Regions from separate parts of the Kitasatospora sp. NPDC085895 genome, predicted to be linked through region 2. Evidence: riboswitches for the same ligand, from Rfam matches in the RefSeq annotation. Region 2 holds a riboswitch; each other region holds the start of a gene.

Region 1 (4,160 bases), on a different contig from region 2:
GCCTCGGTGCGGCGGCTGCGGGCCAGGTAGTCGCGGACGATCAGCTCCACCGCGTCCTGCGGGCTGCCCGCCCCGACGGCCAGCATGACCTCGATCGCCAGATCGGCGTCCAGCGTGACGGTGACCTTCGCTGCCATGGCGGCTCCTCAACTCCGTGGGAGCGTCAGCCTATCCGTGCGGGCAGGCCGAAGCCCCGGGGCGGCGGGAGGCCGCTCCGGGGCTGCGGAGGGGAGAGGAGCGCCCGGGCCGAGGGACCCAGGTACGGCTTCGGGCGCCTGCCCCGGCGTGCGCGACGCCGGGAGGGGTGGTTCAGACCCGGCCTGCGAAGTCCGGGGCCCAGTTGGCGATGGTCTGGACGCGGACGCCGGCGCTCGGGTTGGCGGCCTCGACGTACTTGCCGTCGCCGATGTACATGGCGACGTGGTGCACGCCCGAGTTGGCGCCGTTGTTGGACCAGAACAGCAGGTCGCCCGGCTGCAGGTTGTCCAGCGAGACGCGGGTGGAGTAGTCGGCCTGGTCGGCGGCGACGCGCGGGACGGAGATGCCCGCGGCGCGCAGCGCGGCCTGGGTGAGGCCGGAGCAGTCCCAGCCGCCGTTGCCGGTGCCGCCGTAGATGTAGGCCTGGCCCACCTTGGAGAGCGCGAAGTCGACCGCGGCGGCCTTGGAGCCGGTGGCGGTCTGCGCGGCCGTGGTGGTGCTCGCCTTGACCGCGGTGGTCGCCGGCTTGGCGGCGGCCGGGGCGGCCTGGGCCGGGGTGGAGGACGCCTTGGCCGGGGTGCCCAGCGACAGCTTCTGGCCCGGGTAGATGGTGTGCGGACCGTTCTTCAGGACCGACTTGTTGATCTCGTAGAGCTTCTGCCAGCCGCCCTGGACGTGGTTGTGCTCGGCGATGGTCGACAGCCAGTCGCCGGCCCGCACGGTGTAGGTGGCGCCGTGGCTCCACTGGCCCTGCCAGGACTTCTGGCCCTGCCAGGCCTTGCCGTCCTGCGAGGTGCCGGTGGAAGCGGTCGAGCCGGTGGAGGCGGCCGGCGCGGCCGGGGCGGCCGGCTTGGCGGGGGTGGTGGCCGCCGGGGCCGGGGTGGAGGCGGAGCCGCCGGTGTTGATCTCGGGGGCCGGACCGCCCTTGGTCAGGCCGGCCTTGACGGAGCAGACGGGCCAGGCGCCGGGGCCCTGGACGGCCAGCACCTTCTCGGCGACGGCGATCTGCTGGTCCTTGGTGGCCAGGTCGGCGCGGGAGGCGTAGCTGCCGCCGCCGAAGGAGGTCCAGGTGCTGTTGGTGAACTGGAGGCCGCCGTAGAAGCCGTTGCCGGTGTTGATGTGCCAGTCGCCGGAGGACTCGCACTGGGCGACCTTGTCCCAGGTGGAGACCGAGGCGGCGGAGGCGGTGCCGGCGGCCAGCGACGGGATGCTGAGGCCGATGCCGACGACGCCGGTGGTGGCGAGAATGCGGCGGCCGCGCTTGGAGTTGATGGACAGCATGAAGCAGCGTTCCTCTCCCACGCCTGCGAGGTGAGCTGTCGGATTCGGGCTGGAGTTGCCCGGCCGCGCGCGCAGGATCCGGCGATCCCTCGCCGTTTCCGCGCGTGCGGCTTCACCCCAAGCCGGGGAGCGGTGCTGGACCGCTCCCGGGCGACTTACCTGGTTCCCCCGCCCCTGCCGAAGTGCGTTTCGCATTGCCAGTCGGACCGCCGGCAGGACTCGGCGTTCGGGCCAACTGGGTCCGTGTGACCACGAACGTGGGAGGACATTAGACAGAGTTAAGTTCAAACCGCAAATATGTGTGATGCCGATCACAGTCAATCTTGGTATATTCCATGATCGACCCCTCGATCTTTTCGTGATCGACTTCTGTCGATTTCCGGCAAGGCCCTTCCGGGAAAACCGGCCTGTTCATGCTTCAGGACGGGGGCCGGGCGACGGCCCGGGGAGGGGTCGACCGCTCATGGACCACCACGGGCAGCACCGGGAGGCGGCGTCCGGCGGAGTGCCGCGACGGCCGGCGCCGCACCGCCGGGTCGGCCGGCGCAGGATGCTCGTCTGGCTCGGGATCTCCACCGCCGCGGCCGCGGTCGGCGGCGGCGAGTTGGCCCGCCGCGCGCTCGTCTCGTCGGCCGCGCCCGCGACGGCGGCCACGCCCCTCCCCACGGCCTCCGAGGGGCTCTCTGCCGGGCACACGCGGGCCGCCCCGGCTCCTGTCGACCCCTCGCCCTCCCCGGTCGACCTGACGGGCCGCCGCTGGTCCGACCCGGCGGGCTGGGGCGGTGCGGTCCCCGGGGCGGGGAGTGCCGTCAGGATCGCCGACCGTGTCCTGCTGGACGCCGACGCGTCGATCGGCTCCCTGGTGGTCGAGCCGGGCGGCTCGCTGGTCTTCGCGCCCGGGCGCAGCCTCACGCTCTCCTCCGCGGGCGCCGTGGAGGTCCGCGGCATCCTGACGTTGGCCCCGGCGGACGGCTCCGTGCACACCCTGAGATTTCCGTCCGTTGACGAACGAAGCTTTCGCGGCGGCGGCATGACGGTGGTGGAGGGGGACACCGGGCTCTGGGTGGCCGGCGCCGGCTACCTGCGGCTGGACGGCGCCGCCAAGACCGCCTGGGTCCGTGCCGCCACCGCGCTGCGGGCCGGCGACACCGAGCTGCGGCTGGCCGAGCCGCCCGTCGGCTGGCGGGCGGGCGACGAGCTGGCCGTCACGCCGACCGGACCCCCGAGCGAGGACGAATTCTCCACCCGGTACGATCTGTGCACGATCAGACGGGTCGACGGCATGACCGTCACGCTGACCGCACCCCTGGCACACCCGCACCCGCGGGTGACCGCCGGCGGCGGCGTCGCGGTCGGCGCCGAGGTGCTCAACCTGACCCGCAGCGTCCGGATCGAGGGCACCGCCGGGGGCCGCGCCCACGTCCACCTGGCCAGTTCGCGCCGGGCCGACGTCCGGCACGCCGCACTGCGCTGGCTCGGCCCGCGGCAGCCGGGCAAGGAGACCTGGAACGGCGCCCCGTCACCGAGCCCGTGCTCGGCCGGTACGGCCTGCACTTCCACATGCTCGGCGACACCTCCCGCGGCACCGTCGTCGAGGGCGTCGTGGTCCGCGACAGCGGCAGCCACGCCTTCGTCCCGCACGCCAGCCACGGCATCACCTTCCGCAGCTGCATCAGCCACAACACCTGGGAGGACGCCTACTGGTGGGACGGCCCGCCGGACACCCGCACCCCGCAGGCGCCGTCCGACGACATCACCTACGAGTCCTGCGTTGCCTCCCGCACCGTCCACGAGCCGAACGCCCGCGGCTACCGGCTCACCGGCTTCTCGCTCGGCGCCGGCACCGGCGGCACCGCCCGCGACTGCGTGGCCGTCGGCGTCCAGGGCGCCACCGGCGCCTCGGGCTACGAGTGGCCGGAGACCAGCGAGGGCGTCTGGACCTTCGAGCGCTGCCTGGCCCACAACAACCTCGAGAACGGCGTCTTCGTCTGGCTGAACGCCCGTCACCACCACACCCTGGAACGCTTCGTCGCGTACCACAACGGTGGCTGGGGCATCGAGCACGGCGCCTACCTCAACGACTTCGACTACAACGGCGGCGTGCTGTACGGCAACGGCGCCGGGGGAGTGGCCGTGCACGCGCTCGGCCGGGACAGGGGCACCGTCTTCGACGGCCTGCTGATCGACGCCGCGGGCCAGTCCGACTACGCCGTCGCCACCGCCGAACACCAGCTCGCCGGAGCGACGGTGACGATCGGTCGGAGTCACCTGACGGGCTATCGGAAGGCAGGCGTCGCCTTCCGGGCCACCACGGACGGTGAACCGGACGACATCGCCGTGCTGGACTGCTCCTTCGGCGGCAACGAGGTGTGGCTCGACCCGCAGGCACCCGAACCGGCCCGGATCGTCCTGCGCAAGGCCGGTGAACGGCAGGCCGTGCAGCTGCGGCCGGGCCCGGGCAAGGCCGAGTGGAACGCCGCCGCCGCACCGGCCGCGGTGGACGGGCCGCCCCGGGCGGTCGTCACCCCCGCGATCCGGCTCGCCGACGCGGCGGCAACGACCCGGCGGCTGCCCGTCTGAACCCGCGGCCCGAGGTCCGCGCAACGGAGGGACCCCGAGTCCCGCGGCCCGAGTCCTGCGGCCCCGAGGCAATGCGGCCTGACCCGGGACGCGCGGAGGGG
Region 2 (4,160 bases):
CCGCCGGTGACGTGCTTGTAGAGCGAGGGGGTGGCCACCCCGGCCCGGCCGGCGACCGCGGCCAGGGTGAGGGCCTCCGGGCCCTGCTCGTCGACGAGTTCCAGCGCGCGGTCGACGACGGCGGCGGGGGTCAGTCCGGCCCGGGGCATCAGGCGACCTCGTTCACTTCGGCCAGGAAGGGCAGCAGGGCGTCGGCGGTGGCCTGCGGGTACCCGGCCATCGGGTAGTGGCCGCCGCCCTCGATGATCACCATACGCCCGCGCAGCGCCGAGGCCTGCCGCTCGGCGAGCGCCGCCGGGTCGGGGAAGTCCGGGTCCCGGCTGCCCATGACGACCAGCGCCGGGCACCGCACGTCCGCGCCCCAGCCGGTCGGCGCGGAGTCGCCGCGGACGTAGCCGCGGACCGCCCGGCGGCGCCCCGGCTGCTTCAGCGCGGCGACCAGCCGGGCCCGCTGGGCGTCGAAGTCCGCGGGCCGCGCGGTCGGGAAGTAGAACTTCTGCGCGGCGCCCCACAGGCCGGGGAACCAGGTGACGGCCGGGCCGAGCAGGCCGACCACGGCCTTCTGCAGCAGGTTCGGCGGGAAGTTCTCGAAGAAGGCGTCGACCAGGACGATCCCGGCGACCCGCTCCGGTGCGTCCGCGGCGACCCGGACGACGGTGGCGCCGGTGTACGAGCTGCCCACCAGGACGGCGCGGTCGATGCCCAGGTGGTCGAGCAGGGCGCGGACGTCGCCGGCGATCGCGGTCGGCGAGTAGTCGTCCCACGCGGTCGAGGACTCGCCCATGCCGCGCAGGTCCATGGTGACCACCCGGTGTCCGGCGGCGGTGAGCAGCGGGTGCAGGTGCCGGTAGGCCGACCGCAGGTCGAGCATCCCGGGCAGCAGGACGACGGGGGTGCCGGCGCCCTGCTCGGTGTCGTCGTACGCCAGGCGGCCGCCGGGGACGTCCAGGTGGCGGGTCTGCGGGGCGTGCTGGGTGTCGTTCACGGCCGGCCTCCTTGGCCTCGCTGACGCGGCTGATTGCCCGTAGCCATAAAGCTATTGCTAATAGCCTTAGCCGTCAAGGGCGGCGCGGCGGCGCGTGCCGGCTGCGGTAGCTTTCGGCGGACCGCGGGAACCGAGAGACCGGAGGCGTCATGCCCCTCATCACCGTCAAGCAGCTGGCCGGCCGCACCGAGGAGCAGCGCGCCGAGATCGCCCGCGAGCTCACCGCCGCCTACGCCCGGGCGACCGGCACGGACCCGGAGAAGGTCTGGGTCGTCGTCGAGGAGATCCCGGCCGGGAACTGGGCGGCCGGCGGCGAGACCTTCGCCGCCAAGCAGGCCCGGGCCGCCTCCGCCGGCTGACCGCCGCGGGCCGGGCCCGCGGGGGTTCAGAGGCTGTCGGCCCGGAACGGGTCGTGCTCGGCCAGCAGCTTGTCCAGCCTGGCCTGGTCCACCCGGGACACCAGCTCCCCGGCGTCCTGGCGGTCGCGGACCACCTTGGCCAGCGTGAACGAGGACGTGATCACGTACAGCAGGGCGACCGCCAGGAAGGCGCGCATCCAGGCGTCCACCGGGAGGCGGGCGATCCCGATCGCCAGGGCGGCCGTGGCGAGGGCGAAGGACAGGACGGCCTGCACGTAGTAGGCGGCCGTGGTGCGGGACTGCATCGGTGCGCTCATGCCTTGCAGGGTCCCGGAGCGGGCACCGGCCCGCATGAGTACGGATACTCACCCCGAGGGGGGCGATCACCCTCCGTCAGGGACTGATTCACAATCCATGGCAAATCGCCCATCCTGCGCGTAGCCCTTACGAATCCACCGTCGCAGACGCTTGGAATCAAGGCGTGCCTAGCATTAACGTTTGATAACGCAGCGCGGTCGGCAACGCCGTACCGACACGGCACCGTGCGCGTGTCGCTCAATCCCGCGGCTGCCTTCGCCGGTGGTCACGGGAGCCGGGGAACCACCTTCCTTGGGGTGAATCGGCCGGGCCGGTGGCCCAGCCGTAGGAGACCTTCCTGCTCCGAACCCGTCAGCTAACCCGGTCGGCGAGGGAAGGAAAGGAGTGCGCCCCCGTGGCGTCGACGCACTCGGCGGACTCCGCCGCCGCAGCCACCCGGCTCCTCGACCACCCCTGGGAGCAGGCCGACCAGGCCCGCCACCGGATGCCCCGGCAGACCAGGGGCGGCAGCCCGCTGCTGGGCGTCACCGCCACCGTGGCCGCCACCCTCGGCGCCGCCGGCATGACCGCGGCCGCCGCCGGCCCGGCCGCCGCGGCCGAACCCGCCGTGAGCGCGCCCGACCAGGCCGCCGACTCCGCCGACCCGGGCCTCGCCCTCTTCGCCCGCATCCAGCAGCAGGCCGACCACCGCACCGCCGCAGACGAGGCCGCCCGCCTCGCCGCCGCGCAGGAGGCCGAGGCCCGCCGCGCCGCCCAGGCCGCCGTCGAGGCCACCGCCCTCGCCCTGCCGACCAGCGGCTACACCCTCGGCGCCCAGTACGGCCCCAGCGGCCACTGGGCCCACCTGCACACCGGCCTCGACTTCCAGGCCGCCACCGGCACCCCGGTCACCGCCGTCGGCAGCGGCACCGTCACCTCGGCCGGCTGGGCCGGCTCCTACGGCTACCGGATCGTCGAGACCCTGCCCGACGGCACCGAGGTCTGGTACTGCCACCTCAACCGGCTCGCGGTCACCGACGGCCCGGTCGAGCGCGGCACCGTCCTCGGCACGGTCGGCGCCACCGGCAGCGTCACCACCCCCCGCCTCCACCTCGAGGTCCGCCCCGCCGGCGGTGCCCCCGTCGACCCCCTCGGCTGGCTCCGCTCCCACGGCGTCCAGCCCTGACCGACACCCCGGAGGCAGCCACCCCAAGGGCTGCGACCTCCAGGGGCAGCACCTCAGGGGCGCTGCCCCGCTTCGCCTACTCCTCGTGACCTTCCCGGCGGGCTGCCGCGTAGGCCTCCAGTTCGGCGGTGCCGGGTTCGGGGGCCAGGTCGGGGTACTCGGTGAGCAGCAGGGCCGGCAGTCCCGGGACGGTCCACTGCCCGCACAGCCACAGCGCGACGTCCGCCACGACCTGCTCGAAGTCCTCGAACTCCCCCCGCAGCTCGTACGGCATCGGCTCGCCCTGTGCGGTCAGCGCCGCCAGGTTCCGGTAGCTGCGCTGCATCAGCCCGTACTCCAGCAGTCGCCGCGCCCCGTCCGTCGCCATGCCGATCGACAGCAGATGCGCCTCGCCCCAGCCGAGTGCGGCGTCCGCCCCGGTCATCGGGTCCAGTGCGCCGCCGTCGACCAGGGCCGCGTACGCCGCCGCCCGGTCCTCGGGTTCCAGGGCGCGGAAACCGTCCAGCCAGGCCCGCACCGCATCGGTGTCCGCGGTGTCCACCCCGTCCGCCCGCAGCAGCAGCGTGTAGAGCCGGGGCCAGGTCAGCAGCTGCGGCCGCCGCAGCAGCGTCCCGAGCAGTTCGCCCTGCCATTCCGCCTCGGCGTGCAGCCGTTCCTGCCGCTTGGCGTTGAGCCGCCGGGCGGCCCGCTGGTGGTCGATCAGCAGCCGGACGGTCTCGCCGTACGCGCCGGGGTCGCCCTCCGGCTGGACGTACAGGTGGAGCCGTTCGTGGAGCAGTTGTTCGACCACGGCGGAGCCGAGTTCGGGCCAGCCGTCGTGGAGCGGTGCGCCGCCGAGTTCCAGCAGGGTCAGGACCTGCTGGGCGGCCTCCTCCGGCACCGGGGGCAGCGCCTCGGCGTCCGCCCAGGCGAGCAGGGACCCGGCGCGGGTACGGGGGATGAGCTGCAGGTCTTCGTCGTCCACGCCGGTACCGTAGCCGGTGCGGGGTCCGGCGCGCGGCACCCGGGCCCGCCGCGGGCCGGGGGTGCGGCCGGGCCGGCCGGGGTAGGGTCGGCGGCCATGACAGCCGAACAGGTCCGGACGGACCGCCAGGTCCTCCTGGTGGGACCGCGCCTGGCGATCCGCGAGTTCCGGCTGGCCCCGGAGGACGTCCTCGCCCTGCACGCCGTCCTCGGCGACCCGGAGGCCGTCCGGCACCTCGGGTACGAGGTCTGCGACGAGGAGGAGTGCGCCGATCAGATCGAGCTCTCGCTCGACGAGGCCGAGCAGGACCCGCGCACCGTCTACCAGCTCGCCGTCGCCCCGGCCGAGCGGGACGGCGGGGACCCGCCG
Region 3 (4,160 bases), on a different contig from region 2:
GTCGCCCAGCTTGTCGGTCATGGCCTTCCAGCCGTCCCAGTCCGACTCGTCCAGCGGGTCCTCGATGGAGACCAGCGGGTACGCGGCGACCAGCTCGGCGTAGTAGTCGATGAGCTCGGCGGAGGAGATCGCCTTGCCCTCGAAGGTGTAGGCGCCGTCGTTGTGGAACTCGGAGGAGGCGACGTCCAGGGCGAGCGCGACGTCCTTGCCCGGGGTGTAGCCGGCCTTCTTGATGGCCTCGACGATCAGGTCGAGCGCCTCGCGGTTGGAGTCCAGGTTCGGCGCGAAGCCGCCCTCGTCGCCGAGGCCGGTGGACAGGCCGCGCTCCTTCAGCACGCCCTTGAGGGTGTGGTAGACCTCGACGCCCCAGCGGACGGCCTCGGAGAAGGACTCCGCGCCGATCGGGGCGATCATGAACTCCTGGATGTCGACGTTGGAGTCCGCGTGCGAGCCGCCGTTGAGGATGTTCATCATCGGGACGGGCAGCACGTGGGCGTTGGGGCCGCCCAGGTAGCGGAACAGCGGCAGGTCGCTGGCCTCGGAGGCGGCGTGCGCCACGGCGAGGGAGACGCCGAGGATCGCGTTGGCGCCGAGCGAGGACTTGTCGGGGGTGGCGTCCAGGTCGAGCATGGCCTGGTCGATCAGGCGCTGCTCGGTGGCGTCGTAGCCGACCAGCTCCGGGCCGATCTGCTCGATGACGGCGAGGACGGCCTTCTCCACGCCCTTGCCGAAGTAGCGGTTCTTGTCGCCGTCGCGAAGCTCCAGGGCCTCGAAGGCACCGGTGGAGGCACCGGACGGGACAGCGGCACGACCGGTGCTGCCGTCGTCGAGGCCGACCTCGACCTCGACCGTGGGGTTACCGCGGGAGTCGAGGATTTCGCGGGCTACGACGACATCAATGGACGGCACGAGGCATCTCCTAGCGGAAGCGGATGAGGGTCGTTACGACCAGAGCCTAACCGCACGGGCCCACCGGGCCGTGCCGCGCATGGCCCTGTCTCACCGTGTGGCCGGTCTACTCGCCGGTAGTTCACCTGAAGGACCACGAAACCGGCCGTCCGCCCGCGGGTGCCGCCCCGCGGGCGGACGGACCGTTCGTACCGTGCCGGACCGTCAGGCCAGGCGCAGCTGCTGGCCGGGCAGGATCAGGTCCGGATCGGCGCCGACGGCCTCGCGGTTGTTCGCGTACAGCTGCTCCCAGCCGCCGGACAGCCCGTGCGCGGCGGCGATGCCGGACAGCGTGTCGCCCTCCTGCACGGTGTACTGCTCGCGGCCGAGGGAGGGCACCGGAACGGCCTGCAGGGTGCGGGCGCCCTCGTCGGCGCCGCCGTCGGCCGGGTCGGCCGGGTCGGCCGGGTCGGCCGGCCCGGTGGGCGCCGGCGGCAGGTGGCGCTCGTAGACCTCCTGGTGTGCCGTCCAGTACCACTGGTCGTCCTTCTGGTACCAGTACACGCCGGAGTCGGCGTCGAAACCGCCCCGGCCGGGGAACTGCGGCGACGGCGACGACGGGGCCGCCGGGGCCTGCGCCCGTCCGGTGCCGCTGCGCGTCCCGCCGCTCCCGGCGGACGCGCGGGTCAGGCCGGCGCGTTTGGAACACACCGGCCACGCGCCGGGCCCCTGGGAGGCCAGCACCTTCTCGGCGACGGCGATCTGTTCGCTCTTGCTCGCCTGGTGGGCGAGCGGGGCGTACCGGGCGCCGCCGAACCCCTTCCAGGTCCGGGCGGTGAACTGCAGCCCGCCGTAGAAGCCGTTGCCGGTGTTGATCCTCCAGTTGCCGCCGCTCTCGCACTGGGCGACCTTGTCCCAGATCGAGACGGGGGCGGCATGGGCTCCGCCCGCGGTGAGCAGCGGCAGGGCGAGGCCGACACCCGTGACACCCGCGACGGCGACCGCCTTCTCGGCGGACGTCCTGCGGCGGTGGCGGCCAGGTCCGGTGAAGAGCATGGGTTGTCCCTCTCCGAACGCCTGCGAGGTGAGCTGTCGGGTTCGGACCGGGAGGCTGGCCCGGCCGCGGCCGCAGGAGGGGCCCTGCTGACGCGGCTTCACCCCTAGCCGTGGGGACGGCGACGAACGTGGTTCCCCCGCCCCTGTCCTGGGTCTCGGTCGTGAGGCCCGGGCACGGCGGACAGGATTCGGCGTTGCCGTGCCGGGGTCCGCGGCTGCGGACTGTTCGGGAGAGTAAGCAGATCGAACGACCGATCACAAGCTCATATCGCGGGTATCACGAAGCAATTACGGAGACCTGATTATCGCCCACGAACGATGCAGGTGTTTCCTGATTGACGAGTGTTCAGTTCCGACCGGATCCGACCGGTGCGACACACCGTCAGACCGGGTCGCGCCGCCCGGACGGCCCCACCGGGGTGAAGGCGACCGGCAGCTCGCGCAGGCCCCGCATGATGAGGCCGCCGCGCCAGCGCAGGTCCGCCGGGTCGGCGTCCAGGGCGAGGTCCGGCAGCCGGGTCAGCAGCGTCGCCAGGGCGGCCCGGCCCTCCAGGCGGGCCAGCGGGGCGCCGATGCAGTAGTGGATGCCGTGGCCGAAGCCCAGGTGCGGATTGTCGGCGCGGGCGAGGTCCAGGGTGTTCTCGTCGGAGAACCGGGCCGGGTCGCGGTCGGCCGCCGCCAGCACCACCAGCACCGGGTCGCCGACCGGGATCTCCACCCCGCCGATCGTCAGCGGCCGGGTCGCGAACCGCCAGGTGGCCAGCTCCACCGGCCCGTCGTAGCGCAGCAGCTCCTCGATCCCGGTCTCCAGCAGGCCGCTCTCGCCGCGTGCCACCGACTCCTGCAGCAGCGCCCGCTGCCCGGGGTTGCGCAGCAGGGCGTGCAGGCCGTTGCCGATCAGGTTGACGGTGGTCTCGAAGCCGGCGAACAGCAGGATGAAGGCCATCGCCGCGGCCTCGTTCTCGGTCAGGTGCTCGCCGTGGTCACTGGCCCGGATCAGGCCGGAGATCAGGTCGTCGCCGAGGTCGGCCCGCTTGCGGTGGATCAGCTCCGCCAGGTACGTGCGGATCCGCTTCACGGCCCGGCCGACGCCGCCGCGCTGCCCGCCGGGCTGGCCCGGCTTCGTGTGTCGCAGCATCATGCCGGCCCAGTCCCGGAAGTCGTCCTGGTCCTCCGGCGGCACGCCGAGCAGGTCGCAGATCGCGTAGATCGGCAGCGGGAAGGCGAACTCGTGGATCAGGTCGGCCGTGCCGCGCCCGGCGAAGGAGTCGATCAGCCGGTCGGTGAGCTGCTGCACCCGCGGCTCGAACTCCGCCACCCGGCGCGGCGTGAACGCCTTGGAGACCAGCCGGCGCAGCCGGGTGTGGTCCGGCGGGTCGATGTTCAGCAGGTGGGTCATCAGGTCGGCCTGCCGCTCGCCCGGGATGCCGACCCGGCCGGAGCGGTGCGCCTGCTCGCTGTGGTGCACCGGGTTCTTGGAGAGCCGGGCGTCCGCGAGGGCCTGCCGGGCGTCCGCGTACCGGGTCACCAGCCAGGCGTCCACCCCGCTGGGCAGCGTGGTGCGGTGCACCGGCGCGTGCTCGCGCAGCCAGGCGTACGCGGGGTAGGGGTCGGCGGCGAACTCCCAGGTGAAGAGTTCGGGTCGGTCGTCGGGTCGGGGGGTCTCCGGCATGCCCCGACCGTATCCGCTGCCGGGCGCCCCTCCCGACGGTGCCCGCCCGGCCCGCCCGGTCCGGCCGGCCCGCGCGGGCGCCGTCGGGAGGGGCTGCCCGAGGGCCCGTGCGGGACGGCCGGATCCGATCGGCCCGGACGGGCGTGAGCCTGGTCACCCGGGGGGTAATCCCTGTTGCGGAGGGTCGCGAGGTGCCTACGATCCTCCGATAACCGTGAGGGCGGACGTGCGGAGCCGCCCGCGGGGTGTCGTGCTCAGAGAGGAGCAGGCCGTGCGAGTAGCCGGGGCAGTGGTCGTCATCGCCGTACTGAGCGGGGGCGAGGGGGCCGACCTGGCCCGCCGCTTCGCCGCCGCGGGCGCCGCGGGCATGCTCGTCGCCGATCTGCGCCCGGGTGTCGCGGAGGACCTCGCCACCGAGCTCGACCGCCCCGGCTGCCCGGTCGTCGGCGTCAGCGGCGACGTCCACCAGCCCAGCGACGTCGCCGCCCTGGTCGACACCGCGAGCAAGCACCTCGGCCGGATCGACCTCTTCGCCGTCGCCGGC

Evidence for each region. Region 2 has a riboswitch for cyclic di-AMP ahead of AB0442_RS21890 (M23 family metallopeptidase). Riboswitches for the same ligand answer to the same signal wherever they lie in the genome.
Region 1: linked by a shared signal. The riboswitch ahead of AB0442_RS29015 (transglycosylase family protein) and the one ahead of AB0442_RS21890 (M23 family metallopeptidase) in region 2 are both predicted to bind cyclic di-AMP.
Region 3: linked by a shared signal. The riboswitch ahead of AB0442_RS25370 (transglycosylase family protein) and the one ahead of AB0442_RS21890 (M23 family metallopeptidase) in region 2 are both predicted to bind cyclic di-AMP.

Annotation. Positions count from the first base shown of each region.
Region 1 is NZ_JBFBJY010000058.1:14,649-18,808, reverse strand. Features, by position in the region: gene AB0442_RS29020 (hypothetical protein) at 1-137, opposite strand, end outside; gene AB0442_RS29015 (transglycosylase family protein) at 310-1,479, opposite strand; cyclic di-AMP (ydaO/yuaA leader) riboswitch at 1,485-1,683, opposite strand; gene AB0442_RS29010 (hypothetical protein) at 3,010-4,059, shown strand.
Region 2 is NZ_JBFBJY010000035.1:24,421-28,580, reverse strand. Features, by position in the region: gene AB0442_RS21910 (TetR-like C-terminal domain-containing protein) at 1-149, opposite strand, end outside; gene AB0442_RS21905 (alpha/beta hydrolase) at 149-985, opposite strand; gene AB0442_RS21900 (4-oxalocrotonate tautomerase family protein) at 1,135-1,344, shown strand; gene AB0442_RS21895 (YiaA/YiaB family inner membrane protein) at 1,371-1,661, opposite strand; cyclic di-AMP (ydaO/yuaA leader) riboswitch at 1,887-2,049, shown strand; gene AB0442_RS21890 (M23 family metallopeptidase) at 2,057-2,827, shown strand; gene AB0442_RS21885 (hypothetical protein) at 2,904-3,791, opposite strand; gene AB0442_RS21880 (GNAT family protein) at 3,888-4,160, shown strand, end outside.
Region 3 is NZ_JBFBJY010000045.1:25,489-29,648, forward strand. Features, by position in the region: gene eno (phosphopyruvate hydratase) at 1-909, opposite strand, end outside; gene AB0442_RS25370 (transglycosylase family protein) at 1,114-1,944, opposite strand; cyclic di-AMP (ydaO/yuaA leader) riboswitch at 1,949-2,114, opposite strand; gene AB0442_RS25375 (cytochrome P450) at 2,327-3,616, opposite strand; gene AB0442_RS25380 (SDR family NAD(P)-dependent oxidoreductase) at 3,888-4,160, shown strand, end outside.